DNA from 3 places in the Dickeya fangzhongdai genome. Region 1 is predicted to be linked to each of the others. Evidence: predicted binding sites of a transcription regulator. Region 1 holds the regulator's gene; each other region holds the start of a gene.

Region 1 (9,895 bases):
ACCCTGTCAGGAGACGTTTACAGTGCATCCGAAGCCAAGCAGGTTCAGACTGTAACCTACGGCACCGTTGTCTCCACTCGTCCGGTACAGATTCAGGCCGGTGAAGACAGTAACGTCATCGGCACCCTCGGCGGCGCCGTACTGGGCGGGCTGGTCGGTAATACCGTCGGTCGCGGTACTGGCCGTAATCTGGCGACAGCCGCAGGCGCGGTTGCCGGTGGCGTTGCCGGTAACAGCATTGAAGGCGCGGTCAACCGCGTTCAGGGTGTAGAGCTGGAAATCCGTAAAGACGACGGCAGCACCATCATGGTGGTGCAAAAACAGGGCGATACCAAATTCCACGCTGGACAACGTGTGGCAATGGCCAGCAACGGCCGTTCCATCACCGTCTCTCCGCGCTAAGATTCGATTATCAATCACCACCCGCCGGGTGGTGATTGTCTAATGTCATCAATTCGGCTCGATATATCCAGATAACCATCATTCACGCCATATACTTGTCATATTTCGAGTTGCAGGTACGCTGACTTTATTACTCAGCCCATCCGTGGGCCTCGCCCTTAGGGGCCGCGACAAGCCACATTCAACCCTGCTTCCGGCGACGTTGCCGTTCATCCCAGTCATTTACTTATGCAAGTTCCTGAGAATTTGACTGATCGCCGCGTTGCAAGGCTCATAATGTGCCTTACCCTGAAGGGCCAACGCTTTGTATTGTTCAAAACGAGAGCGTTTTATCCTGCAATGCGAATTATTTAAAGTATATGTTGCCTGGAATTCGAATTCGCCCGCCAAAACATTTACTTTTTCTATTAATTAAGACTGACTCTCATGTAATGCCAAAATGTTTTTTTCCAGCCGGGAGATAATAGTGGCCAACTCATCCACTTCTTCCGGGGTAATACCATTTAATATTTCGCTGCGTGTCTGATCAATAACGTCATTAACAGCCTGAATGATAGGATCCGCCATATCTGTTAGCAGAATACGCTTGGCGCGTCGGTCGTGGGCACAAATGTGCCGGGTAATTAACCCCTTGTCTTCAAGCTGATCCAACGTACGCACCAGCGAAGGCTGTTCTATTCCTATCGCTTTGGCTAGCTGAATTTGGGACTGCCCCGGAGGCAGTTGGTGAATATTATGCAGCGTGACCCAGTGCGTCTGCGTGAGTTCCAGAGGCTTTAATCGATGATCAATCAAAGCGCGCCATACACGAACCAACCGGGCTAAATCAGAACCTAACGGCAATTCCATCACTTCTCCTTATAGTTAGCATACTAAGCAACTTCCCTGGATTGCAATCAACTCTGATTTAAAACGAAAGTCTAATAAAAAATGTCTTATTGTTATCAATCTATTCTAGCAAATAATAATTAATTAAAAATGATCTTGAACTTAATTTATATCATTAAATATCACCATACCGGTTAAAACAAGGCTGGCTGATCCGGCTCGGAGGGCGCTGAATTTTTTTCACTTCGCTGCGAACGTTTCATCCTTTGCCGACACAAACGCAGCACATCCTGTTTTTGCGCATCGCTCATCGTTCCCCAATTAAAGCGCTCGCTGCGGCTTCGAAAACAACCACGACAGAAGCCCCGGTCATCCGCCTGGCAGATACCCCGGCAAGGGTTGGGAACAGGAAAAAGTTCGAGCTGCTCAGCCACAGGACCTCCTCATCTGACGTCTTTATTGAAACCTTGATTGCCGTCACTGGCAAGCTTTCCGTAACGTTAGCGCGCAATTAACTACTATTTTCCCGCTTATCACGTCTTTTTTTCAGCAACCGCGCCTGAAAAGCGGCGCCCGGCCACAGGTTTGGACTCCCCCCGGCAACGACGTTATACTCAGGCCCTGTTATTTCAGGCGGTAACGGAACACAACCGATATCGCCCATGACGGTTAACCCACTGATCAAAATAGGGGTCATTATGCGTTTACTTCATACCATGCTACGCGTTGGCGACCTGCAGCGCGCTATCGATTTTTACACCAAGGTACTGGGCATGCGCCTGCTGCGCACCAGCGACAATCCGGAATACAAATATTCTCTGGCATTTGTCGGCTATACCGAGGAAAGCGAAGGCGCAGTGATCGAACTGACCTACAACTGGGGCGTGGAAAGCTATGACCTGGGCACCGCCTTCGGTCACATTGCCTTGGGCGTGGATGACGTAGCAGGCGCCTGCGAACGTATCCGTCAGGCCGGCGGCAAAGTTACCCGTGAAGCAGGCCCGGTCAAAGGCGGCACCACTGTTATCGCCTTCGTTGAAGACCCCGACGGTTACAAGATCGAGCTGATCGAACGTTCACAGGCCGGTCAGGGACTGGGCAACTGATCATCCCGCCTTTGCTGTCCAGGTGCCGACAGGCGCCTGTCTTTCGGGGGAACGGTTATTCGCCGTCATGCACGGCTGCTGCATCCCCCGCCGGAATTTGCCATAATGCGCACTGCATGTTACTGAAGAAATAAGAAACGAATGGCTGAGAAAAATAACCTGAACGCCCTGAACGCGCGTTTTCGTGGCTTTTACCCTGTTGTTATCGATGTGGAAACCGCCGGGTTCAACGCGAAAACCGATGCGCTGCTGGAAATTGCAGCCGTAACGCTGAAAATGGATGAAAGCGGTTGGTTACAGCCGGACGAAACCTTGCATTTTCACATCGAACCGTTTGAAGGCGCTATCCTGCGGCCCGAAGCGCTGGCCTTCAACGGCATCGACCCTGCCAACCCATTGCGTGGCGCGGTGAGCGAATATGAAGCGCTGCATGAAATCTTCAAGGCCGTGCGTAAGGGAATCAAAGATCAGAACTGTAATCGCGGCATCATCGTGGCTCATAACGCGACCTTCGATCACAGCTTTCTGATGGCGGCGGCAGAACGCTGCGGCCTGAAGCGCAACCCATTCCACCCTTTCGCCACCTTTGACACCGCCGCGCTCAGCGGGCTGGTGCTGGGGCAGACGGTGCTGGCTAAAGCCTGCATTGCGGCGGAGATCCCATTCGACGCCAGCCAGGCGCACTCGGCGCTCTATGACACCGAACGGACAGCGCAACTGTTTTGTGAACTGGTCAATCGCTGGAAGCGTATGGGCGGCTGGCCGCTAGCATCGGGAACCGATACCGAAGCGTCGTTGGCTGTCGGCAGTGAAGAGTAAGGCTGCGCGGACGCGTGTGTCCGTGCAAACACCTTGCGCGATCAAAGCACCATAATCGTAACGAGTAAAACGACATCAGGCAGCGCCGGGCTGCCTGATACAGAAGGGGATTACTGCTGATCCGCCTGCTGGGATCGGTACTTGTCGGCGGTTTCCTTAATCAGTTGCTGCAATTCGCCGCGCTGATACATCTCAATCACGATGTCGCAGCCGCCAACCAATTCACCATCCACCCACAGCTGCGGGAACGTCGGCCAGTTAGCGTATTTGGGCAATTCAGCGCGGATATCCGGGTTCTGCAGAATATCCACATAGGCAAAACGCTCGCCGCACGCCGACAACGCCTGTACCGCCTGGGCAGAAAAACCACAGCTCGGCAGTTTGGGAGAACCTTTCATATACAGCAGAATCGGGTTTTCAGCGATCTGACGCTGAATCTTTTCAAGTGTCGTTGTCGTCATTCTATTGCTTCCTCAAGGGCGTGATGACCAGCCCATCAACGGCTGTTCATGTGACTCGCGGCATACCGTGCCGTGCCGCTTCTGTTGTTTTGTATTCTAACGATAGCGACGGCCACAAAAAAACGCTATCTTTTGTAGGGTTTTGTCTGACTGGTCGCGCGCCAGCACAAAACAACGCCGAATCGACTGATAATTAAGCAGCGAGCTCCGTTGTTAACGTTTTCTCACTATTTTGTAGTAACAATGCCTTATTCCCCACTTTTTTATCAGGTCATTTTCGGGAATACTGTAAAGATTGAACGATTGAGGACAACATTCGGTCAGAATTATCATGCGTTTATTTATTACGCTTTTCGTATTATTTTTCAGTAATCTGTTTTTAAACCTGGCACAGGCTAATCCACATAGCGCTGCGGTATTACCGCGCAAAACCGGCGTAGAAACGGCGAATAAAGCTATTGAGGAATCCAAAAAAAGCAAGGTTGCCAAAAATACCAAAAAGGGTGCGGCGCCCACTCATGACAAAAAACCGGAAAAAACCACCAAAACCGCGCCTGCCAAAACGACCGCCGCTCACGATAAAAACGTCAAACCGCACAATGATAAAAAACCGGTGACCACTGCGGCCGCAGCCCACACAACCAGCAAGCCGCAGAAGCGGGAAAAAAGCGTTCAGGCTAAAGCGCCCGCCGGCAAAACCGCGAAAAAAGACACCCCGGCACCGGCGAAAAGCAGTCATAAGGCGCACGAAACCGTGATTGCTAAAACGGCAAGCAAAAAAAGCAAGTCTGCCGTCGTCGGAGAAGAAAGCGCCAGCGCATCACCACACGGCAAGAGTAAAAAAGGCCGGCAGGATAAAGCCGCTCTGACCATCAGCGCCGCTCACCAAAAGCGCTACCAGCATGCCAAACTGACCGCCATGAACAAGCTGATGAGCCAAATCGGCAAGCCCTACCACTGGGGCGGCGCGACCCCCTACTCCGGTTTCGATTGCAGCGGACTGGTGTATTACGCGTATAAAGATGTGGTGAAAATCCCGATTCCGCGAACCGCCAATGAGATGTACCACTTACGTGACGCCGCGCCTATCAAGAAAAGCGAGCTGGAAAGCGGCGACCTGGTGTTCTTTCGGATAACCAACCGCGGCGCCGCCGACCATGTCGGCGTCTACCTCGGCAATGGTCGTTTCATTCAGTCGCCGCGTTCCGGCTCTGACATTAAAATCAGCAAACTGAGCGAGGACTACTGGCAGGATCACTACGTCGGCGCCCGTCGCGTGGTCACGCCGAAAACCATTCGCTAAACAACTTCCGCTGGAATGGCCGTTCTCAATACGACAAAAGGGGCATCACGCCCCTTTTTTGTTTTCCTGTCTTTAACGGCAACGATGCGCCGCTGACGTTCCAGGCGCCGCTAGCGCCACGCCGTCAGTTCAATACCGCGCTCAGACTAAAGATGATGATCATCGCCAGTGAAGCCACAGTGGTGAACAGCGACATTTTCAAGTTGGTATCCATAGTATTCTCCTGTATGTGACTGATGATCGCCGTCATCCTGTCATGTCTGAATCAATCCCCTATCCGGCAGACGGGGGAAACATTATAAAGCATAGGTCTATTATCACCCGGCGAGCGTCAAAAAACCGGTTTCTGCGTCACAGAGATAAAACGAATTGCCTCTTCCACTTTTGCTCTAAATCGGCCAAAATCCGCAGTTTACTGTATACACTGCGTTGGTCGAAGCGTCAGCCCTCCCTTCAAGCTACACACCTCGGCATGTCTCCTCCTGAAATGTTGCCTTGTTGTCTGGCAGGAGAAGAATTCACGCAGGCAAACGATTAACAACATATTTACTGCTGTAACAGACAAGCTACTGTAACAGATGAGTTCAGGAGTCACTTTAGATGGCAACGATCAAAGATGTGGCAAAACGCGCGGGCGTTTCGACCACAACCGTATCACACGTGATCAATAAAACACGTTTCGTCGCCGAAGAGACCAAGGCTGCGGTGCGTGCGGCCATCGATGAATTGCATTATTCGCCGAGTGCGGTGGCCCGCAGCCTGAAAGTCAACCACACCAAATCCATCGGCCTGCTGGCGACATCCAGCGAGGCGCCCTATTTCGCCGAAATCATCGAGGCGGTGGAAAACAGCTGCTACGCCAGAGGCTATACGCTGATCCTGTGCAACTCCCATAATAATCAGGACAAACAGCGCGCCTACCTGTCCATGCTGGCGCAAAAACGGGTCGACGGCCTGCTGGTGATGTGCGCCGAGTACCCGCCGGAACTGCTATCGATGCTGGCGGATTACCGCCATATCCCGATGGTGGTGATGGACTGGGGCGAAGCCCACAGCGATTTTACCGATACCATTATCGATAACGCGTTTGCCGGCGGCTACATGGCCGGACGTTACCTGATTGAGCGCGGCCACCGCGACATCGGCGCCATTCCCGGTTCTCTCGGGCGCAATACCGGCAGTGGGCGTTATCTGGGTTTCCTGAAAGCGCTGAAAGAGGCCGACATTCCGCTACGGGAAGAATGGGTGGTTCAGGGCGACTTCGAGCCGGAATCCGGCTACAAGGCGATGCACCAGATTCTGGCCCAGAAACAGCGTCCGACCGCGGTGTTCTGCGGCGGCGATATCATGGCGATGGGCGCCATTTGCGCCGCCGACGAACTGGGGCTGCGCGTACCGCAGGATATTTCGGTGATCGGTTATGACAATGTTCGTCACTCCCGGTATTTTACCCCGGCGCTGACCACCATCCACCAGCCCAAGGAGCGACTGGGACAGGCGGCCTTCTCGATGTTGCTCGACCGCATTACCAGCAAACGCGAGGAAGCCCAGACCATTGAAGTGCATCCGACGCTGATCGAACGCCGCTCCGTCGCCGACGGCCCGTTCCTCGATTACCGTCGTTAAAATTCAGACGATTCCGTTATCTCTGTCTGGCTATTCAATCAAGCGGCAGGCCGCACCACACATGGTGCCGGCGCATGCTATCGCTGTTGAGCTCATGACTTAACGTGCTGCTTTAACCCAATGAATCTTGTCGTCGGGTTAAAGCAGTCATACACTTGTCACTGTCGTTGACGACAATAATCATGATCAGACGATGCTTTTGGCCTCATGCATCGCCTTACTTTTTCTATCCTGCCTGTTGACCGCTGCACCTTTTTGTTACGGCCAGGGATAGACGCCTTTCGTACCGGCTTTTCTCTTATTTTCCTCTGAGACGTTCAGGGGTAGACGATGGATTGGGTCCACCGAATGCCCTCCGTGGGTACATTTGTCTAATGTTTTTCCTTGCAAAGGCATTTTTCCGGCAAGGTAGGGAGAAGTTATGAGTTCATCTTATGTGGAGGAACTGGGTACCCCTAACCTATCCTGGTTCCAGATTGTTAATGAAATGCTGTCGGCCGCCGACATCGTCATTAACGGTTCACGCCCGTTTGATATTCAGGTAAAAAATCCCGACATGTATAAGCGCGTGCTGCGCGAAGGCTCGTTGGGATTGGGCGAAAGTTATATGGATGGCTGGTGGGAGTGTGAGCGGCTGGACATGTTTTTCCACCGCGTGCTGCGCGCCGGGTTGGAAAACCAGCTCCCTCACCGCTGGCGCGATACGCTGCGGATCCTGATGGCGCGGCTGACCAACCTGCAGTCCCGCCGTCGGGCCTGGATCGTGGGCAAGGAGCATTACGACCTCGGTAATGATCTTTTCACCCTGATGCTTGACCCTTATATGCAGTACTCCTGTGGCTACTGGAAACAGGCCGAAACCCTGGAGCAGGCACAGCAGGACAAGCTGCGCTTGATCTGCGAAAAACTGCAGCTGCGCCGCGGCATGACCCTGCTGGATATCGGCTGCGGCTGGGGCGGGCTGGCAGAATTCGCCGCGCGTCACTACGGCGTTTCCGTCACCGGCGTGACCATCTCCCGCGAGCAACAGAAACTGGCGCAACAGCGCTGCCATGATCTGGACGTGAACATCCTGCTGCAGGACTACCGCGACCTGAACCGGCAGTTTGACCGTATCGTTTCCGTCGGCATGTTCGAGCATGTCGGTGCCAAGAACTACGATACCTACTTCCAGATAGTAAAGCGCAATCTTAAACCTGATGGGCTGTTCCTGCTGCACACGATCGGCACTCACACCCCCACGCCAACGGGAGATAAGTGGACCAGCAAGTACATCTTCCCCAACGGCAGCCTGCCGTCGATAGAGCAAATCGCCGTAACCAGCGAGCCGTATCTGGTGATGGAAGACTGGCATAACTTCGGTGCTGACTACGACAGCACGTTGATGGCCTGGTATCACCGCTTCCAGCAGCACTGGCCAGCATTGTCCGAGCGTTACTCCGAACGTTTCCAGCGCATGTTCACCTATTATCTCAACAGCTTCGCGGGTTCATTCCGCGCCCGCAACATTCAACTCTGGCAGGTGTTGTTCAGCGTGGACGGCGTGGAAGGCGGCTTGCGAGTCCCCAGATAATCACCGCCATCCGGCGAATCGTACCTAAATAGCAAAAAACCGGCAGCCAGGCTGCCGGTTTTCATAGGGGAGAAAGCGTCAGGGAAGGAATGGCTTATTCGCCCTGCTCCGCCTGCGCCGCGGCCTGCTCCTGTTGCTGCTGCGCCTGACGAGCCAGGACGCGTTCGACCGTGTCGATGATGGCCTGGGTTTGCGGGTCGATTTCGATATTGATGCGGTCGCCCAGTCGTTTCTGACCCAGCGTCGTGCGCTGGAGCGTTTCCGGAATCAGATGCACGCAGAAACGGCTGCGGGTCACTTCCCCTACCGTCAGGCTGATACCGTCAATGCCGATAAATCCTTTGTGCAGCACATATTTCATCTGCGATTCATCAGCCAACCGGAACCAGATCTGGTGATTATTTTCCGACGTCAGGATTTTCACGATCTCCGCCGTACACATAATATGGCCGGACATCACATGCCCGCCGATTTCGTCGCCATATTTGGCGGCGCGCTCCACATTAACCCGATCGCCGGCTTTGACTTCGCCCAGGTTGGTCAGCCGCAGCGTCTCTTTGATCAGGTCGAAACTGATCCGATCGCCATCGATTTTGGTGACGGTCAGGCAACAACCGTTGTGCGCTACGGAAGCCCCGGTTTCCAGCCCCGGCAGCAGTTCGGGGGGCAGTTGAACGACATGAGTGCGGAAATTGGGTTTTTCATCAATCGACACGACGGTCGCCGTGCCCTGAACAATACCGGTAAACATGGTGCTGGTCTTGCCTCCTGGTCAGTAATAAGCGTGAACGCGACGCTACAGTGATATGGCGCGGCGAGCCTGCGCTCGGGAGAGACAACGTTCACTAATGTCTGGCAGTTTGCACCATATCCTCAGGAAAACCAAACGGGATCACTCCCGTTCAGTCAGTCATTGGTTTACTGTTGGCAAATCGTTACAATGCTTCATCTTTTTTTATAAATAAAGGATGATTGCCTTTCTCTCCCCATTAGAGATCTCTCTCCATCCTGCTTTAGGAAGGTGTTTTCGTGCAGAAGTACTTATCAGAAGCCCGTCATTTGCTGGCGTTGGCTATTCCGGTCATCATCGCGCAAGTCTCGCAAACCTCAATGGGTGTGGTGGATACCATCATGGCGGGCTCCTATAGCGCCACCGATATGGCGGCGGTGGCGGTGGGCACCTCCATCTGGCTGCCGGTCATCCTGTTCGGTCACGGTTTGCTGATGGCGCTGACGCCGGTCGTGGCCAACCTTAACGGCTCCGGACGCCGGGATCGTATCGCTCATCAGACTCAGCAGGCGTTTTTGCTGGCCGCGGCTATCTCCATCCTGACCATGTTCGTGCTCTATCAGGGAAAATACGCCATTAACCTGATGCATGACGGCGCGCCGGAACTGGCCGACAAAGCGGTGAAATACCTGCATGCCTTGTTGTGGGGCGCGCCCGGTTACCTGTTCTATCAGGTATTTCGCAGCCAGTGCGAAGGTTTGTCCAAGACCAAGCCGGGGATGGTGATCGGATTTATCGGCCTGCTGATCAACATTCCCATCAACTACGTTTTCATCCACGGTAAGCTGGGCATGCCGGAGTTGGGCGGCGTCGGCTGCGGGGTGGCGACCGCCTCGGTATACTGGATGATGATGTTGATGATAGCGGCCTATTCCCGCCACGCCTATTGGCTGAAAGACATTCGTCAGTTCAAAACCCAGTTGAAGCCGGATTGGGCCGTACTCAAGCGGATGTCCGGCATGGGGCTGCCCATCGCGCTGGCGTTGC
Region 2 (9,895 bases), 600 kb from region 1:
GAATTCATGCAGCTCATGCGCTGCATGACCAGATCATCAAAGTAAACCACCGGAATATTGAAGCGGAAAAATTTGTTCATCGCATCGTGGGCCACCGCCGCCGAGGCGCCGAAGCCGAAGAAGGAAATCTTGCGCGCCTGGGTGAGCAAATCCACCGCCCGGTTGATAGCCTGAATGTCCAGGCAGGATTTCACATGTTCCAGCCCGGCCATGGTGGACTCGAAGATTTTGCTGGTGTAAGACTCCACCGAATCGTCTTCTTCCACGTTGCGGTTCACATAAGGCGTGCCGTTGGCCAGACTCTGCGCCAGATGCAGTTTAAAATCGGGAAAGCCTTTGGTATCCAGCCGGCGGCAGAAGCGGTTGACCGTGGGTTCGCTGACCTCGGCCATGCCGGCGAGGGTGGCGATACTGGAGTGGATGGCTGTCTGAGGCGACGCGAGAATGACCTCCGCCACTTTTCGTTCCGATTTGCTCAACAGCTCCAGATGACCCTGGATTTTTTCCAGCATATTCATATGACAACGACCATCTATGGTATTTTGGATTTCAGCCAAAGGTGAAACCGATGCGGATTTTGTGAAATATACTACGAGCCCGTAACGGTTGGCAGAGGTCGACACAACAAGTCATCGGCTTTTTTTGTCAGAATATGACCTGTGTCTAACTTTCAGAACAGTAACTGGCTGTCAGAAACGATGGAAAATTTCTCTTTTAGGCAGATGCCAGACTCGTTTTCTCCATCGGCACAATAGGTTCTGAGGCCTTGCAGTATCAGAATCAGCCGATAATGTGGTTTTATTACGGGTTTACTGGTTTGTGTCAAAAAGAGTACATTATTAATGTAATAAAATTACAGCGTCCTGCAATGAGGAGATTGAAAATGGCGGTAACGTCAACAGCCCAGGCGTGTGACCTGGTTATTTTCGGTGCAAAGGGCGACCTTGCGCGCCGTAAATTGCTGCCTTCACTGTATCAACTGGAAAAAGCAGGCCATATTCATCCGGAAACCCGCATTATCGGCGTGGGACGGGCGGAGTGGGACCGAGACGCCTATATCAAAGTGGTGCGCGAAGCGCTGGAAACCTTTCTCAAGGAGCCGCTCGACCCGGCATTGTGGACAACCCTGAGCAACCGGCTCGACTTCTGCAACCTTGATGTGGAAGACACCGAAGGGTTCAAGCGATTGGGAACGATGCTCGATCAGCAAAATCGCACCACCATCAATTATTTCGCCATGCCGCCGAGCACCTTCGGCGCAATCTGCCGCGGTCTGGGGCAGGCCGGCCTGAACAAGGAGCCGGCGCGCGTGGTGATGGAAAAACCGCTGGGCACTGACCTGGCGTCGTCACGGGTGATCAACAATCAGGTGGCGGAGTTTTTCAACGAATGTCAGGTCTACCGCATCGACCACTATCTCGGCAAGGAAACCGTGCTGAATCTGCTGGCGCTGCGTTTCGCCAATTCCCTGTTTGCCAACAACTGGGATAACCGCACTATCGATCACGTGCAGATTACCGTGGCGGAAGAGGTGGGTATTGAAGGGCGCTGGGGATATTTCGATCAGGCCGGGCAAATGCGCGACATGATCCAGAATCACCTGTTGCAGATTCTGACCATGATCGCCATGTCGCCGCCGGCGGATCTGAGCACCGATCGCATTCGTGATGAAAAGGTCAAAGTGCTGCGTTCGCTGCGCCGTATCGATCGTTCCAATGTGCATGAAGTGACGGTACGCGGCCAGTACACCAGCGGGTTCGTGCAGGGCAAGAAAGTGCCGGGCTACCTGGAAGAAGACGGGGCCAATAAGACCAGCAATACCGAAACCTTTGTGGCCATTCGCGTCGATATCGACGACTGGCGCTGGTCCGGCGTGCCGTTTTATCTGCGTACCGGTAAGCGTCTGCCGTCAAAATGCTCGGAAGTGGTGGTCTACTTTAAAAACCCGGCGCTCAATTTGTTCCACGATTCCTATCAGCAGTTGCCGCAGAACAAGCTGATCATCCGTTTGCAGCCGGACGAAGGGGTGGAAATTCAGATTCTGAACAAGATTCCGGGGCTGGACCACAAACATCGGTTGCAGACCACCAAGCTTGACCTGAGCTTCTCGGAAACCTTTAACCAGCAGCATCTGGCGGACGCCTATGAGCGCCTGCTGCTGGAAACCATGCGCGGTATTCAGGCACTGTTCGTGCGCCGCGACGAAGTAGAAGAAGCCTGGAAATGGGTGGACTCCATTATGGATGCCTGGGCAATGGACAATGATTCGCCCAAGCCTTATCAGGCAGGGACCTGGGGGCCGGTAGCGTCCGTCGCCATGATTACCCGCGATGGACGTTCCTGGAACGAAGTGGAATAAGCGGTTTTGCCCCGTCGGAAGGCGGGGCGAAGCCGTTAGCGTTTTTTGGCTGACGGTGCGGTCGGACGTCCGTGGGTAACTGCGGATCCCTGTGGCAGGGGCGCGCCAGATCATTAATCGATGCCCGTTGGGCATGACTGGAGATTACCCTCGATGAAAAACTGGAAAACCAGTGCGGAACAGATTCTGACAGCCGGTCCGGTTGTTCCTGTGATTGTGATTAACAAACTGGAACACGCGGTGCCGATGGCGAAAGCCCTGGTAGCGGGTGGCGTGCGTGTACTGGAGCTGACGCTGCGTACCGATTGTGCGGTAGAGGCGATTCGCCTGATCGCGCAGGAAGTGCCGGACGCGATCGTCGGCGCCGGTACGGTCACCAACCCGCAACAGCTGGCGGAAGTGACCGCAGCCGGTGCGCAGTTTGCCATCAGCCCCGGCCTGACTGAGCCGCTGCTGAAAGCCGCAACGGAAGGCACAATTCCGTTGATCCCAGGGATCAGCACCGTATCCGAGCTGATGCTGGGGATGGATTACGGTTTGCGTGAGTTTAAATTCTTCCCGGCGGAAGCTAACGGCGGGGTGAAAGCGCTGCAGGCGATTGCCGGTCCGTTCGGTAAGATCCGTTTCTGCCCGACCGGCGGGATCTCGCTGAAGAATTACCGCGACTATCTGGCGCTGAAAAGCGTGCTGTGCGTTGGCGGCTCCTGGCTGGTGCCGGCCGATGCGCTGGAAAGCGGCGATTACGATCGCATCACGGCGTTGGCGCGTGAAGCCGTTGCCGGCGCGACAGCCTGACCGACGTTTTCCCTACTTAATGCTTGCAAGCCCGCGTCAGCGGGCTTTTTTGTGCTTACTCGGCGGGCCGGCAAACCGTCTTGCGCCTGTTCTGGCGACAGCGGTCGTTACAACAAGTCTGCCGTCTGGCTCTGGTATTACTGGAGGAGAGGATTCAGGCCCACGCGAAGTCATGAGCCTGATGTGAAGACATGATCCTGATGTAATGTCAGCCGCTTACCTTAACGGCTGACGCGGTGGACTTCGCCAGTTGCACGGCGGCATCCGTGCTGTCGGCGGTCGCCAGCGCAACGCCCATACGACGGCGACCGCTGATGTCCGGCTTGCCGAACAGGCGAATCTGGGTATACGGCCGCAATGCCTGCTCCAGCCCCTGATAGCGTACATCGCTGCTGGTCAGTTCCGGCAGGATAACCGCGGAGGCCGACGGGCCGTACTGGCGAATCGCGCCGATCGGCAGGCCGAGGAACGCGCGAACATGCAGCGCAAACTCGGACAGATCCTGCGAAATGAGCGTCACCATGCCGGTATCGTGCGGGCGTGGCGACACTTCGCTGAAGATGACTTCGTCGCCGCAAATAAACAGTTCCACGCCAAACAGGCCGAAACCGCCCAGCGCTTTCACCACGTTACCGGCAATCTCTTTGGCTCGCGTCAGCGCCAGCTCGCTCATCTGCTGCGGCTGCCAGGATTCGCGGTAATCACCGTCTTCCTGACGATGGCCGATCGGCTCGCAGAAGTGCAGGCCGTCAACCGCATGGATGGTCAGCAGCGTGATTTCAAAATCGAATTTCACCAGCCCTTCCACAATCACTTTTCCGCCGCCGGCCCGGCCGCCTTCCTGCGCATAGCGCCAGGCGTGGTCAAGCTGTTCCGGCGACCGGATCAGGCTCTGGCCTTTCCCCGATGAGCTCATCACCGGTTTGACGATACAGGGAAAACCCAGCTCATGGGCAGCCTGGCGGAACGCGGTTTCGTCAGCGGCAAAACGGTAACTGGACGTCGGCAGGCCCAGCGTTTCCGCCGCCAGCCGGCGGATGCCTTCGCGGTTCATGGTCAGACGGGTGGCTTCGGCGCACGGCACCACGCGCTGACCCTGCTGTTCCAGCGCGACCAGCATATCCGTGGCGATAGCTTCGATTTCAGGCACGATGTAATCCGGACGTTCCTGCGCCACCAGTTGTTTCAGCGCGTCGCCATCCAGCATGTTGATGACGTGGCTGCGGTGGGCGACTTGCATGGCCGGGGCATCGGCGTAGCGATCGACCGCGATGACCTCAATACCCAGACGCTGACACTCAATCGCCACTTCTTTTCCCAGCTCGCCGGAGCCTAACAGCATAACGCGGGTGGCTCCGGGACGCAGGGCAGTTCCCATTGTTAACATAACCTGATACCTGATGGTGTTGTAAAAAAGAGCTTGCAGTAAAAACCGGGCAGACCGGGGCCCGAACGTGGCCGCAGTATAAACGAAAACGTTTGCGTTTGGCATTACTCGCGTACCGGTACGCAAAAGCGAGTGAAAATTCATGCAGATCTCGGCACAAGCTGGATTCCCCCGATGATTCATGACAGGCTTTGGGCATTTGCCGTCTCACCACCGTTGGCTCGCCAGCGCGAGGCGGGATGTAAGGCAGAGCCTGATCAATGAATGGAAAGGAGTGACGTGGATGAAAGCGCCGCAAGCCGAAAAACGCCCGCATGTGATGACGATGCATGGCGATACCCGCATCGATAATTACTACTGGCTGCGAGATGATGAACGCAACAACCCGGATGTGCTGGCCTGGCTGCAGGAGGAGAATCGCTATTGCGATCAGATCATGGCGCCCCATGCCGCGCTGCGTCAGACCTTGTACGAGGAAATGGTGGCGCGGATCCCCGGTGAAGACGTCTCCGTGCCTTACGTGAAACGCGGCTATCGCTACCAGAGCCGCTATGAACCCGGTAAGGATTACGCTATCTATCAGCGTCAGCCGGAGCAGGAGACGGGAAGCGACTCCTGGCAGGTATTGCTGGATGGTAATCAGCGGGCGGCAGGCAGCGAGTTCTACAGTCTGGGCGCGCTGGGCGTCAGCCCTGACAACCGTTTGATGAGCGTGGCGGAAGATTTGCTGTCCCGTCGGCAGTATGTGGTGACGTTTCGCGACCTCGACACCGGCGAGTGGCTGACGGATCGGCTGGAAAATGTCTCGGCCGGCAGTGAGTGGGCGGCGGACTCCCGCACTCTCTATTACGTGCGTAAAAATCCGCAGACCTTGCTGCCTTATCAGGTTTATCGCCATCGTCTGGGCGAGGATCCGCAGCAGGACGAACTGGTGTACGAAGAAACGGATGACGCGTTCTATCTTAGTCTGGATAAAACCACGTCCGAGCGTTATATCCTGATTTATCTCGACAGCACCACCAGCACGGAAATTCTGTTGCTGGACGCCGCCGACCCACAGGCAACGCCGCGCGTGTTTGTGCCGCGGCGACCGGATCACGAATATGTGGTCGATCATTTCCGCGACGCATTTTATGTTCGCTCCAACAAAGACGGCAAAACCTTTGGTTTCTACCGCGCCCACGATGCCAGCGAGTCGGCATGGGATGCCTTGATTGCCCCGCGTCCGGAGCGGGTGCTGGAAGGATTTTCGCTGTTTGACGACTGGTACGTGGTCGAAGAGCGCGAGCACGGGCTGACTCACATCCGCTATATTCACTGGCAGACGCAAGAATCTCGGCAGATTGCCTTTAACGACCCGGCCTATGTGACCTGGCTGAGCTATAACCCGACGCCGGAGAGCACGCAGCTGCGTTACGGCTATTCCTCCATGACCACGCCGATGACTATCTATGAGCTGGATATGACGACCGGCGTTCAGGTGGTGCTCAAGCAATCAGAGGTGAAAAACTTTGACGCCGGAAATTATCGGAGCGAGCGATTGTGGGTGACGGCCCGCGATGGCGAGTCGGTGCCGGTATCGCTGGTGTATCACAAAGATTGCGAACTGAGCCAAAGTCCGCTGCTGGTCTATGGCTACGGCGCTTATGGCAGCAGTATGGATCCGGAATTCAGCAGCAGTCGTCTTAGCTTGCTGGATCGCGGCTTCGTGTATGCGCTGGCGCATATTCGCGGCGGCGGCGAGTTGGGGCAGCAATGGCACGACCAGGGGCGTCTGTTCAACAAGATGAATACCTTTACGGATTTCATTGATGTCACGCAGGCGTTGCTGGCGCGCGGTTACGGCGATCCGGCGAAAACCTTCGCGATGGGCGGCAGCGCGGGCGGGTTGCTGATGGGGGCGGTGATTAATCTGGCGCCGTCGTTGTTCAGTGGCGTGGTGGCGCAGGTGCCGTTTGTCGACGTGCTTACTACCATGCTGGATGAGTCCATCCCGCTCACCACCGGTGAATACGACGAGTGGGGTAACCCAAACAATGCGCAGGATTACCAGTACATCAAACAATACAGCCCTTATGACAGCGTCTCGGCGCAGGGGTATCCGCACCTGCTGGTGACCACCGGTCTGCATGATTCTCAGGTTCAGTACTGGGAACCGGCCAAATGGGTCGCGAAACTGCGTGAACTGAAAACGGATGACCACCTGCTGCTGTTGCATACCGATATGGGGTCAGGGCATGGCGGCAAATCCGGCCGTCTGGCTCAGTTTGAAGATATCGCCCAGGAGTTCACCTTCTTGCTGATGGTGCTGGAGCGCTAGTCGGCGTTGAATAGCGTCTGTACGTCAGGCAGGTAACTTCCCAGGTATTCTCAAGGCGGTGGAGCAGGGGAAACGGGGGAATAACAGCGACTGAGCAGCGTTTGAAACTGCGATCACCGGGTGTCAGGAGGCAGAGGGTGATCGCAGAAATGTTGCCTTGGCGATGATGCTGTTCAATTGACCGGAAGAACGGCGGCAACTCAGTTGGTTTCAGGCTGTGGTTGAGCCCGTTTAGCCCGCTTTTCCGCCCGTTTCTGCGCGGCGGTTTTCAGCGGTTTTTTCTTGGCGTTTTTCTTGCTGTCCATTCCTTTACTCATGTTGTGCCTCGCTTGGTAAAAGGTTGGTTTGCCTGTTTATTAACCTCCTGTTTGCGCAGAGATGCAAGGGGAAAAAAGCGTTTTTTTGACGGACGGCGCCACGTCAGGCGACCGGTTCAGGCAAGACGGCAGAAACTGGAATCAGACGGCAAACAGGCGCTACCCGGCCGTACCGGGTAGCGCCGCTTCGAAACCATGTTGGAAAACGGGATCGTTATTTACTGTTGGGGTCGTAAGGCAGGGTGGAGAACTGATGCGACATCTCCCGGTAATAGCTGACCCTTTCCCGGAAATAGGTGCGCAGGTGCGCGGGCTGATGCTGCTCGATTTCATCCAGGATCACCGGCATGTTGTAGCGTTCGCGAAACGCCACGCCGGATGCCGCCAGATCCACATTGACCTTTTCCATTTCTTCATAAGGAAGTTCGGCCAGATTGTATCCCATGATTGCCTCCTCTCTGTTGCGCCACAAAATTAAAGCAGAAGTGTGGAATTGGCAAATTCTGTTACCGTCCTGTCCCTCGACAAGGCGACGGGGTGCTCGTATCCTTGCCGCTGACTCTTGGTTCCCGAGCGCAATGGGGATCGTCAGAAAGGATGAAATCATGTTGAAACGTAAAGTTTTTCCGGCCCTGCGTGTAGCGATGTTGATGGGGAGTCTGGTTATTTCCCACTCGGCACTGGCGCATGCGCACCTCAAAAGCCAGACGCCGGCAGCGGATAAAGATACCCCGGTGCAAAAAGCGCCTTCTTCTCTGTCGCTGCTTTTTTCCGAAGAGATCGAACCGGCTTTCAGTGGTGTTGAATTGATGTCGGCGGGACAGACCGTGCCGGTGGGCAAAGCGACGGTGGAAAGCGACCATCGCAATGTTCTGGTGGTGCCGCTTGAGAAGCCGCTGGTCAGCGGCAGTTATCAGGTTCGCTGGCATGTGCTGTCGGTTGACGGTCACAAGACGGAAGGAAGCTATCGCTTCGGCGTTAAGTAAGCGATGACGCTGGAATGGCTCTACACGTTGTCGTGCTTCGGACATTTCTCCAGCCTGATGCTGTTGGTCGGTTCGGCATGTTACGGCACGCTGCTTGCTCCCCGAACGTATCGGGTTCGGCTGGCGTCGCAGTTGCACGGTCTGATGGCGATCAGCTGTGTGGCGGCGTTATTGACCGCCGTAGCCATACTGGCGGCGCAAACCGGCTTGATGAGCGGCGACTGGCGTAATATCGGCGATGCCGGCATCTGGCGCGCCGTATTGGGCACCCGCTTCGGGAAAATATGGTTCTGGCAGCCCGTGCTGGCGCTGATGGCCTGCGTGGTGTTTTTCTGGCGTAGCCGTAGCCGTAGCCGTAGCCGTAGCCATAGCCGGCAAGCGGGCGTGCTGGTGCTTGGCATACTGCAATTATGCGGCATGGGGTGGGTGGGGCATGCGGCAATGCTGGAAGGATGGCCCGGCGTATTGCATTGCATCAATCAGATCGTGCATTTGCTGTCCGTGACGTTTTGGGTCGGAGGGCTGTTTCCACTGCTGTTTGTGTTGCAGGATGCGCGGCTGTTGCAGACACGAACGGACGCTATCCTGACGATGATGCGTTTTTCCCGCTATGGTCACCTGGCTGTTGCACTGGCGATCCTGACCGGGCTGGTGAATACCAGGCTGATTCTCGGCTGGCCATTATCGGCCGCCGGGCTGTATGGCGCGTTGCTGGCAGTGAAAATTCTGCTGGTGGCCGTTATGGCGCTGCTGGCGTTATTCAATCGGTATTGGGTGGTGCCGCGTTTTCGGCGGGCAAATACCGCCGCGTATGGCTATTTTCTGCGGCTAACCACGGTGGAGCTGGCGTTATCCGTGCTGATCATCGCACTGGTCAGCTTTTTTGCTACGTTATCACCGGTTTGAATCGTGCAAGGGTGAGAAATATATCCTGTGCCGTATTGCACGCGTGAGATAAATACCGCAGGCCTATTTTCTAACAGCAAGTGTTGATAATGAAAATAATTATCAAATCATAATCTGCGATCATTTTTACCATAATGAAAAGCATTATCATGGCTAAATGATAATGCTTTGAATTTATAGCGAAATTATTCACTTATTGGTTAATGGAATGTTTTAAATTTTATTATTTGCAGGCATAATGCCAATCCATCAGTCACCTGCCAGTAAAAATAAGGAACGGCCATGTTAAAAAAAGAAATGATTCAAAAGCTGAATGAGCAGCTTAATCTTGAATTTTACTCCGCCAATTTATACCTGCAGATGAGCGCCTGGTGTGGCGACAAAGGTTTCGAAGGGGCGTCGACTTTCCTGAAATCGCATTCCCGTGAAGAAATGGAACACATGCAGCGCTTGTTCGATTATCTGGACGATACCGGCAGCCTGCCCGTGCTGGGTGCAATCGCCGCACCGCCGGTCGATTTCAACTCACTGCAGGATGTGTTCAAACTGACCTATGAACATGAGCAATTGATCACCAGTAAAATCAATGAGCTGGCTCATGCAGCCATGACGTTGCAGGATTACTCCACCTTCAACTTCCTGCAATGGTACGTAGCGGAACAGCATGAAGAAGAAAAACTGTTCAAGTCTATCCTCGACAAGATGGGCATGGTGAATGCTCAGGAAGGCGGTCTGTTCTTTATTGATCAGGATCTGAAGAAAATGGCGGCATCCGTCACGCCGTCAGCCTGATGATGGCCGGGCAGCAGGTTATCCGGCTGCCCG
Region 3 (9,895 bases), 720 kb from region 1:
CAGTGTGTCCCGGAACCAGGCATTGCTTCGCGGCAGCAATGCTGTCGGAGCGGCTTCGAAGCGATGAGCCGACTGGGCGAACATCACCAGCCCCAGATAGTTTTGCTGCAACGTATTGTGGTCGACCGTAATTTCGCCGCCTTCGGTTTCACCTGTCATCAGGCGGGCGTTGCCGTCTGCCGTCCAGCCCAACAGGATGGCGGCGCGCCCTTCGCGCAGTAACAGCATGGCGGGCAGCGACATCGCCGGAATGGCGTTCAGCGAGCGTTTGAGTATCCGGGCCCGTAAACCGGCGCGAGCCGCGGCGCGCGGCAACAAACTGGCGGGCAAACGCAGGTCTTCAAGCGGTAGCCCTGCGGTCAGCGTAGCGCGGCTGGTCGGCTTTCCCTGCAGCCGACACAGAACCAGCAGGCTGTCGAGCAAAGGGTCGTCGTGGCGGATGCGGGGATCCTGATGTTGCGGGGAATGATGATAATCCTCGCCGCCCGGTGGCTGCTCATGGTGTGTATTCATGTCGCTGCGCGTTCCTTAGCCATCGTGACCGCCTGCAGGCAATGCGATCACAGATAAAAAATAGAAAAAAGTGAGCAATATGGCCTGATTTTGTTGTTTTTTCAGGTTTTGACTGGCAAGCATTATTCATGGCGAACCTTGCCGGACGCAACCTTTCATTTCAAGGCCGCCTGTCGGAGTCATGCCGGGTTTGAGGCCGTCCCGTCGATCCGCTCTGGCTGGAAATCATTCATGGCGGTCAATATAACTGACATTTTGATACGACATAATACGTTTGGTAATCAGTAAGCTGATAATGCTCTGCACGCGATTCAACCGGTCGTAAAACGCGGAGCTCGGGCAGAGAATCACGTGGATAGCTTGCCCGGCGGTGGTGAAAATGCCATGCTGGTGGGTGGCCTGACGTGATGTGCCGATGAGGGATCGCGAGCTTGTTCAGGCCCCGTCGTGCGGTAGGTAGTATGCCCGTGCGGCGGCACTGATTCCACCCGACAGATGGCAGGCGGTGCGTCAACGTGTCATTCGGATCGGATGGAGAAGATGGGTTTCGATGCCGGCACTCCCTGGCAGAAGCGTGCGTGCGCGTTGAGACGTGCTAGCGTGGTCGTCCTCTGCTGGTGGCCGGACGTGCGATTATCGTGCGCGGTAACATCTGAAATCCTAATCAGGAGTAGAGAGCCGCCTTGCCGGGTGAGTTCTCTTTTGCAAATAAAAAAGGGCTTGGTATGTTTTATATTTTGCGTGACAGCAACGGCCATCTCATCAGGGTAGAGGAATCGCCGTTTCCCGAAATGAACGGCGAACTGCCGGATGGTTCTGTTGAAGCAATGGCGTGGCTGAATAATCAGCAGGCTATTCTGGCTAACATCGAGCGACTGCGCAGCAGCGATCTGGAAATGGTGCGTGTACTGGAAGATCTGATTCAGGTGTTGATCACCAAAGGTCAGATTAACATCACGGATTTCCCGGCGGCTGCACAGCTTAAACTCATCAACCGGGCACAGGCGCGTGAAGCGTTGGGTGATCTGGATTCGCTAATCCGCGAAGATGAGGACAAAATATTCTGATGTTGAGAAGTACTGACAAAACGGCTTGCCAGTTAACTTGCAAGCCGTTTTTTATTGGCTCGGCAGAGTGTTACCTATGAGCGCCGGTTGGCGGCGATCAACGCAGCTTGATGAGCAAGGCGACTGAATAATGATGAAAGACGAAAAAAGTATGGATTTCGGCGCGCTGGTGTCGGAAACACGTAATCCGGCGTCCATGAATCTGGATCAACTGTCTACGCTGGAGATGGTGTCATTGTTCAATCAGGAAGATCACCGGGTGCCGGAGGCGATCCGTGACGTTTTGCCGGCGATAGCTCAGGCGGTGGATGCCGCTGCTGGCTGCCTGAAGACCGGCGGACGAATTATTTACCAGGGGGCCGGCACCAGCGGCCGTCTTGGCGTACTGGATGCGTCGGAATGTCCGCCTACCTTTGGCGTGCCGCATGGCCTGGTAGTGGGATTGATTGCCGGCGGCCCCGGAGCCTTGCTGAAGGCGGTTGAAGGCGCTGAAGATGATCCGGCGTTAGGCGAAGCGGATTTGATCGCGCTGACGCTAACCGCTCAGGATATGGTTATCGGCCTTGCTGCGTCGGGGCGAACCCCCTATGTGATTGGCGGCTTGCGCTATGCGCGTGCGTTGGGCTGTCGTACCGCCGCCATTTCCTGCAACCCGCATTCGCCGATTGCGCAGGCTGCGGAGATAGCCATTTCTCCGTTGGTGGGACCGGAAGTGTTGACCGGCTCCACCCGGCTGAAATCCGGCACGGCGCAAAAACTGGTGCTGAACATGATTTCCACCGGCGCGATGGTGCGTTTGGGCAAGGTGTATCAAAACCTGATGGTGGATGTAAAAGCCACCAACATGAAACTGGTGGATCGCGCCTGCCGTATCCTGATGGACGCCACCGGCGTTGATCGGGATACCGCGCAGCGCTGTCTGACGCAGACCGATTATGAGGTTAAACCGGCGATAGTGATGGTGGTGACCGGCTGCGACGCGCAACAGGCCAGACAGCGGCTGGCTGAGAAAGACGGCTATCTGCGCGATGCGCTGGGCGTGGAGAAGGCCTAATGCCATCGCCTCTGATTCGAACCACCGGAGCACGCGCATGTTGAATTCATCGCCGACGGCCATGCGCGTTGTGTTCTTCGATCTGGACGGCACATTGCATCGTCAGGATCTGTTCGGCAGTTTTCTGTGGTTCTTGATCCGCCATTTACCGTTGAATTTGTTGCTGGTTGTTCCTTTGTTGCCTTTGCTGGCGGCAGGATTGACCATCAATGGTCGCGCCGCTCGCTGGCCGGTTAGTCTGTTGCTGTGGGCGATCACGGCGGGACGGCGTGAAGCGCGGCTGCGACAGCTGGAGCAGGCGTTTGTGGTCTGGTTCCGCCGGCGGGTCACTGCTTTTCCTCTGGTTCACCAGCGTCTGGAAGGCTATCTGGCCGACAGCCGGTCGCAGGTCTGGCTGGTGACCGGTTCGCCGCAGCGGCTGGTCGAACAAGTCTACCGCGATGCGTCGTTTCTGCCTCAGGTCCAGTTGATCGGCAGCCAGATGACGCGGCGCTGGGGCGGTTGGGTGTTGAGCCTGCGTTGTCTGGGGCACGAAAAAGTCGTGCAGATGGAGCGCCGACTGGGGGCGCCGCTTGAGCTTTACAGCGGCTACAGCGACAGCCAACAGGATAATCCGCTACTCTTTTTCTGTGCGCATCGCTGGCGCGTGACGCCGGCCGGCCATCTGCAGCAACTGGAATGACTCGCCGCCGCTGGCATGTATAATGCGCGCCGCACGTGATGAGGGCGGAAGCCAAGAGGAATGATGAGTAATCCAATGGATGATGAATTCTGGATGCGTCATGCACTGACGCTGGCGCAACGGGCCTGGGACGAAGGCGAGGTGCCGGTCGGCGCCGTGCTGGTGCAGGGAGATAAGATCATCGGCGAAGGCTGGAATCGCCCGATTAGCCGGCACGATCCCACCGCCCATGCAGAGATCATGGCGTTACAGCAGGGAGGACAGGCGCTGCAAAACTACCGCCTGTTGGATACCACGCTGTACATCACGCTGGAGCCATGCGTGATGTGCGCCGGCGCCATGATTCACAGCCGCATCAACCGGCTGGTATATGGCGCGGCTGACGCCAAGACCGGCGCGGCCGGTTCACTGGTGGATATCCTGCGCCATCCGGGCATGAACCATCATATCGCCATTACCGACGGGGTCCTGGCGGATGAGTGTTCTGACCTACTGAGCCGTTTTTTCCGTATGCGCCGTCAGCAGCAGCGTGACGCGCGCTCCGCCGAACGGGACTCGTCCGACTGAGCGGCCGTGCGTCAGCGGGAAGGATTGGCGGTTAACTGTTCCGGCGGTACGGCGGGATAAGCGCTGGCGGCCAGTTGCTGTTGCAACGCCCGGCTTTCTTTCTCCGAAAGATACCCGACCAGACTAACCATGTAGCGCCGGATGTTTTCCACGTAGTTGTAAGCCTCCTGACCGCGGGCGTAACCGTTGGTGGTCTGGGCGTAGTAGCGTTTCTGGCTCAGCATCGGCAGGCGTATTTTGACGTCGGCCCAACTGTCAGGATTCCCTTTCTGTTTTTCCGTCAGTTTGCGGGCATCCATCATATGGGCGTAGCCCATGTTATAGGCGGCCAGCGCAAACCAGATGCGTTCGTCCGTCGGGATGGTGGCCGGCACCTGCTGCATCATCTGATTCAGGTATCTGGCGCCGCCGCGAATACTTTCTTCCGGGTTGAGTCGATCCGCCACATCCAGGCTTTCTGCGGTATTGCGGGTCAGCATCATCAAACCGCGCACTCCGGTCGGCGAGGTTGCCAGCGGATTCCAGTGCGACTCCTGATACGAAATGGCCGCCAGCAGTTTCCAGTCGATTTCTCTGGCGTATTTCTCGAACAGCGGACGCAGGCCCGGCAGGGTATTGTCGATGGCGCTGAGGAAGGTGGTGGTATCCACATAGTCGAACTCGCCGACATGCCCGAGGTACTTCTCTTCCAGACGGGCGAGGGTGCCGTCTTCCATCATCTGGCTGAAGAAGTCGAGCAGCGCGGCGGAGAGGCTATCGTCATGGTTTTGCCGCATATACCAGGTGACCGGCTCTTCGTCGCTGAGGTCGAACGACACCGCCAGCTGTGGGTGAATACGCTGCATCAGGCCGATGTTTATTGAGTCGGCGATGGTGTAATCCAGTTTTCCTTCCGCCACCTGTTTTAGCAGGTCCAGCTCGGACAGGTCGGTGGCGACCTCCCAACTCAGTTGCGGGTATTTACCGGCTTTGAAATCGCGCAGCGTGGCGGCGTGCGCCGAGCCGGACAACACGGTCAGCTTGCCCTGCAATTTGTCCAGCGCGCCGGGGCGAGCCGTACCCATGCGATAGACCAGTTGCTGCGACACCGAATAATAGGAAGGGCCGGCCCGGAAACGGCTCAGGCGCTCCCGGTTGTAAATCAGACCGGCGGCCAGCAGGTCGGCATTGTCGTTATCCAGATCGCTAAATAAGTCGTCGACGTTTTGGCGCACCGATACCACCAGCCGCACGCCGAGGTAGTCGGCGAACCGTTTGGCCAGTTCGTAGTCCAGTCCGGTGGGGGAACCGTTGCTGAGCGTATAGGTCAGCGGAGAGGTCACGGTGCTGATGCGCAGCTCGCCACGTGAAAGGATTTGCCTTAGCTGAACATCCTGGTGACTGCGCCAGGGAATATTTGGCCACAGTGCCAGCGTCAACAGCAAAGCGATCACCCCGATGAAAACATAATTTATCGTTAAACGCTTCAATGAGTTGTCTCTCGGCGGCCGGTTGGCCTGTCTGTCTGTAACGGCAGTTTCTTATGCATCTGTCCCAGAGTCGGGGGGCATTTTGCTTAACAAACCGCCAGTGTGCAACTTTTATTAGTTTGCCTACTGTTTGACCGCAAGGTGCTCTCAATGTTTAACAATCGCTACGCAAACGGTTTCGTCGCGCGCCACTATTCTCTATAATAGCGCGCGTTTCCCCCCTGTAGCGCCCTGACGCACTGTCTCCGGTGCCTCGAAGACGAGAGAAATTTAGATGATGGAAATACTGCGTGGTTCACCCGCCTTATCGGCTTTTCGTATCAATAAACTGTTGGCCCGGTGCAAGGAGTATCACCTGCCCGTCAGCGACATTTATGCCGAATACGTCCACTTCGCCGATGTGAACGCTCCGCTAAACCATGAAGAACAGTCACGACTGAGCCGACTGCTGAAATACGGCCCTTCTCTCGCAGAGCACGAGCCTACCGGGCGGCTGATTCTGGTGACCCCGCGTCCGGGCACCATTTCTCCCTGGTCTTCCAAGGCGACCGACATCGCGCACAATTGCGGTTTGCAGAAAATCCGTCGTCTGGAGCGCGGTCTGGCGTTTTACATCCACGCGCCGACGCTCAGCGATGCGCAGTGGCGGGAACTGGCCGCGCTGCTCCATGACCGCATGATGGAAAGCGTGTTTGACGACCTTCAACAGGCCAATCTGCTGTTTTCCCAGCATCAGCCGGCTCCGCTGAAACGGGTGGAAATTCTGCTGCAGGGCCGCACCGCGCTGGAGGAGGCCAACCTGCGTCTGGGTCTGGCGCTGGCCGACGACGAAATGGATTATCTGCTGGATGCTTTTACCAAACTGGGACGCAATCCGACAGATATCGAACTCTACATGTTCGCGCAGGCGAATTCCGAGCACTGCCGTCACAAAATCTTTAATGCCGATTGGATCATCAATGGCGAGACGCAGCCGAAGTCACTGTTCAAGATGATCAAAAACACCTTTGAGCATACGCCGGACTATGTGCTGTCTGCTTATAAGGATAACGCGGCGGTGATGGAAGGGTCGGCTGTCGGCCGTTTCTTCCCTGATCCGCAGGGCGCTTACGGCTACCATCAGGAAGACGCGCATATCCTGATGAAAGTGGAAACGCACAACCACCCGACCGCCATTTCACCGTGGCCGGGCGCGGCGACCGGTTCCGGCGGCGAAATCCGCGATGAAGGCGCCACCGGGCGGGGGGCAAAACCGAAAGCCGGTCTGGTGGGATTCTCAGTATCCAACCTGCGCATTCCGGGCTTTATCCAGCCGTGGGAGCAGGATTTCGGCAAGCCGGACCGTATCGTCAGCGCGCTGGACATCATGACCGACGGTCCGCTGGGCGGCGCGGCGTTCAATAACGAATTCGGCCGTCCGGCGCTGACCGGTTATTTCCGTACTTATGAAGAAGCGGTGGACAGCCATAACGGCGTTGAAGTGCGTGGTTATCACAAGCCGATCATGCTGGCGGGCGGCATCGGCAACATTCGTGCCGATCATGTGAAGAAAGGCGAAATCAGCATCGGCGCCAAGCTGATCGTGCTGGGCGGCCCGGCGATGAACATCGGTCTGGGCGGCGGCGCGGCGTCTTCTATGACCTCCGGCCAGTCTGACGCGGATCTGGATTTCGCCTCGGTACAGCGTGATAACCCGGAAATGGAGCGTCGCTGCCAGGAAGTGATCGACCGCTGTTGGCAGCTCGGCGAACAAAACCCCATTCTGTTTATCCATGACGTCGGCGCCGGCGGCCTGTCCAACGCCATGCCGGAACTGGTTAGCGACGGTGGTCGCGGCGGCCGTTTTGAGCTGCGCGATATCCTGAATGACGAACCGGGCATGAGCCCGCTGGAAGTCTGGTGTAACGAGTCGCAGGAGCGTTATGTGCTGGCGGTAGCGCCGGAACAACTGGCGCAGTTTGATGAAATCTGCCGTCGTGAGCGCGCGCCTTATGCGGTCATTGGCGAAGCCACGGAAGAACAGCATCTGACGCTCGGCGATCGCCATTTCAACAACAAGCCGATCGATATGCCGCTGGACGTGCTGCTGGGCAAAACGCCGAAAATGCTGCGTGATGTTGAGCGCAAAGACGTGGAAGGCACGCCGTTGAATCGCGAAGGTATTTATCTGGCGGACGCGGTTGAACGTGTGCTGCACTTGCCGGCGGTGGCCGAGAAAACCTTCCTGATCACCATCGGCGACCGTACGGTAACCGGGATGGTGGCGCGCGATCAGATGGTCGGGCCGTGGCAGGTGCCGGTGGCGGACTGTGCCGTGACTACCGCCAGTCTGGATAGTTATTACGGTGAAGCCATGTCCATCGGCGAACGTGCGCCGGTGGCGCTGCGTAATTTCGCCGCTTCGGCGCGGCTGGCGGTCGGGGAAGCGCTGACCAATATTGCAGCGACGCATATCGGCGATCTGAAACGGGTGAAACTGTCCGCCAACTGGATGGCGGCGGCCGGGCATCCGGGCGAGGACGCTGGTCTGTATGAAGCCGTGAAGGCGGTAGGTGAAGAGCTGTGTCCGGCGTTGGGGCTGACCATCCCGGTGGGTAAAGACTCCATGTCGATGAAAACCCGCTGGCAGGAAAACGGCGAAGACAAATCGGTAACGGCGCCGCTGTCGCTGGTCATTTCCGCCTTTGCCCGCGTGGAAGACGTACGTCATACCGTCACGCCGCAGTTGCGTACCGACAAAGATAACGTACTGCTGATGATCGATCTGGGCGCCGGGCATCACGCGCTGGGCGCTACGGCGCTGGCGCAGGTTTATCGCCAACTGGGTCGTAAAACCGCGGATGTGCGTAATCCGGCCCAACTGGCGGGCTTCTTCAATGCGATGCAGGCGCTGGTGGCGAATCAGGCTCTGCTGGCTTACCACGACCGTTCAGACGGCGGCCTGCTGGTCACGCTGGCGGAGATGGCGTTTGCCGGGCATTGCGGCGTCAAAGCCGACATCGGTTCCATGGGCGAAGATGCGCTGGCGGTGCTGTTCAACGAAGAACTGGGCGCGGTTATCCAGATCGACGCTTCCCGCCGTGCTGAAGTGGAACAGGTACTGGCTGAGCATGGTCTGGCGGATTGCGTGCATTATCTGGGACAGGCGGAAGTCGGCAACCACTTCATCATTCATAGCGGTAACGATGTGGTGTATCACGAAAGCCGCACTACGCTGCGCAACTGGTGGGCTGAAACTACCTGGCAAATGCAGCGTCTGCGTGATAACCCGCAGTGCGCCGATCAGGAACATCACGCCAAATCCGATGACAACGATCCGGGGATGAACGTGGCGCTGACCTTCGATCTGCGCGAGGACATTGCCGCGCCGTTCATCAGTCGTCAGGCGCGCCCGAAGGTGGCGGTACTGCGCGAGCAGGGCGTCAACTCTCATGTGGAAATGGCCGCGGCGTTCCATCGCGCCGGGTTTGACGCCATTGATATTCATATGAGCGATCTGCTGGCCGGTCGCCGTGACCTGCAGGACTTCCAGGCGCTGGTCGCCTGTGGCGGTTTCTCTTACGGCGATGTGCTGGGCGCCGGTGAGGGCTGGGCGAAATCAATCCTGTTCAACGATCGGGTGCGTGATGAATTCGCCGCTTTCTTCCTGCGTCCGCAAACGCTGGCGCTGGGCGTATGTAACGGCTGTCAGATGATGTCCAACCTGCGTGAACTGATTCCGGGGGCGGAGCACTGGCCGCGTTTTGTGCGCAACAAGTCAGACCGTTTTGAAGCGCGTTTTAGCCTGGTGGAAGTGACCAACAGCCCATCGCTGTTCCTGCAGGATATGGCCGGTTCCCGTATGCCGATCGCCGTATCTCACGGCGAAGGCCGCGTAGAAGTGCGTGACGACGGTCATCTGGCTGCGCTGGAACAGCATCAACTGGTGGCGTTGCGTTTCGTTAACAACTACGGTCAGGTTACGGAAGATTACCCGGTTAACCCGAACGGTTCGCCGAACGGCATCACCGCGGTAACCAGCGTCAGCGGCCGTGCTACGGTGATGATGCCGCATCCGGAGCGTGTGTTCCGTACGGTCAGCAACTCCTGGCACCCGGAAGAATGGGGCGAGGACAGCCCGTGGATGCGTATGTTCCGTAACGCACGCCGTCAGTTGGGGTGATGCGATAAAGTAATGCATTGATAATAAAGGGACTTCGGTCCCTTTATTTTTTGTCTCAAATCAGCGACAACGCCGTATTAGCCTGTCGCTAAAAGGTGACATTTATCTATTTGATTTTTAATGGTTGTTTTTGTTATCCATCAGGATGTCTTTTTTTAGCGACAAAAAGCTAAATTTCCGCCGGGTTGAAGGGCCTGCCGGATCGTTGCTGCGATAATTTTGAGTATGGTTATTTTATTTTTATTTGTATTTCAGTGTCTTGTTTTATTTTATTGATAATTGGCACGGTAAGTGCATAATAGCGTCGCTGCTCATTCAACTGGTTATGATGGCATGGTGAACGTCATATTCATGCTCATAACACCCGGAATGATGCCAAAA

What was found. The regulator PurR, encoded in region 1, represses purine synthesis genes. The targets are predictions, from matches to a motif close to CANGCAAACGTTTGCNTG.
Region 2: purT (formate-dependent phosphoribosylglycinamide formyltransferase) is a predicted target of PurR. The motif match lies at 4,623-4,640, and genes of this name have one in related genera.
Region 3: purL (phosphoribosylformylglycinamidine synthase) is a predicted target of PurR. The motif match lies at 5,518-5,535, and genes of this name have one in related genera.

Annotation. Positions count from the first base shown of each region.
Region 1 covers NZ_CP025003.1:2,969,326-2,979,220, forward strand. Annotated here, with positions in the region: gene CVE23_RS13250 (outer membrane lipoprotein) at 1-402, shown strand, start outside; gene slyA (transcriptional regulator SlyA) at 814-1,251, opposite strand; gene CVE23_RS13260 (DUF1289 domain-containing protein) at 1,425-1,664, opposite strand; gene gloA (lactoylglutathione lyase) at 1,929-2,336, shown strand; gene rnt (ribonuclease T) at 2,478-3,155, shown strand; gene CVE23_RS13275 (Grx4 family monothiol glutaredoxin) at 3,266-3,616, opposite strand; gene CVE23_RS13280 (C40 family peptidase) at 3,948-4,919, shown strand; gene cydH (cytochrome bd-I oxidase subunit CydH) at 5,044-5,133, opposite strand; gene purR (HTH-type transcriptional repressor PurR) at 5,520-6,545, shown strand; gene cfa (cyclopropane fatty acyl phospholipid synthase) at 6,967-8,118, shown strand; gene CVE23_RS13300 (riboflavin synthase) at 8,213-8,869, opposite strand; gene CVE23_RS13305 (MATE family efflux transporter) at 9,148-9,895, shown strand, end outside.
Region 2 covers NZ_CP025003.1:2,367,475-2,377,369, forward strand. Annotated here, with positions in the region: gene CVE23_RS10665 (MurR/RpiR family transcriptional regulator) at 1-518, opposite strand, end outside; gene zwf (glucose-6-phosphate dehydrogenase) at 884-2,359, shown strand; gene CVE23_RS10675 (bifunctional 4-hydroxy-2-oxoglutarate aldolase/2-dehydro-3-deoxy-phosphogluconate aldolase) at 2,513-3,154, shown strand; gene purT (formate-dependent phosphoribosylglycinamide formyltransferase) at 3,363-4,541, opposite strand; gene CVE23_RS10685 (S9 family peptidase) at 4,825-6,861, shown strand; gene CVE23_RS10690 (DNA polymerase III subunit theta) at 7,393-7,623, opposite strand; gene copC (copper homeostasis periplasmic binding protein CopC) at 7,784-8,164, shown strand; gene copD (copper homeostasis membrane protein CopD) at 8,168-9,070, shown strand; gene ftnA (non-heme ferritin) at 9,353-9,862, shown strand.
Region 3 covers NZ_CP025003.1:3,692,640-3,702,534, reverse strand. Annotated here, with positions in the region: gene CVE23_RS16520 (type I secretion system permease/ATPase) at 1-513, opposite strand, end outside; gene CVE23_RS16515 (tryptophan synthase subunit beta) at 1,239-1,580, shown strand; gene murQ (N-acetylmuramic acid 6-phosphate etherase) at 1,711-2,634, shown strand; gene yfhb (phosphatidylglycerophosphatase C) at 2,672-3,316, shown strand; gene tadA (tRNA adenosine(34) deaminase TadA) at 3,380-3,883, shown strand; gene mltF (membrane-bound lytic murein transglycosylase MltF) at 3,895-5,352, opposite strand; gene purL (phosphoribosylformylglycinamidine synthase) at 5,630-9,514, shown strand.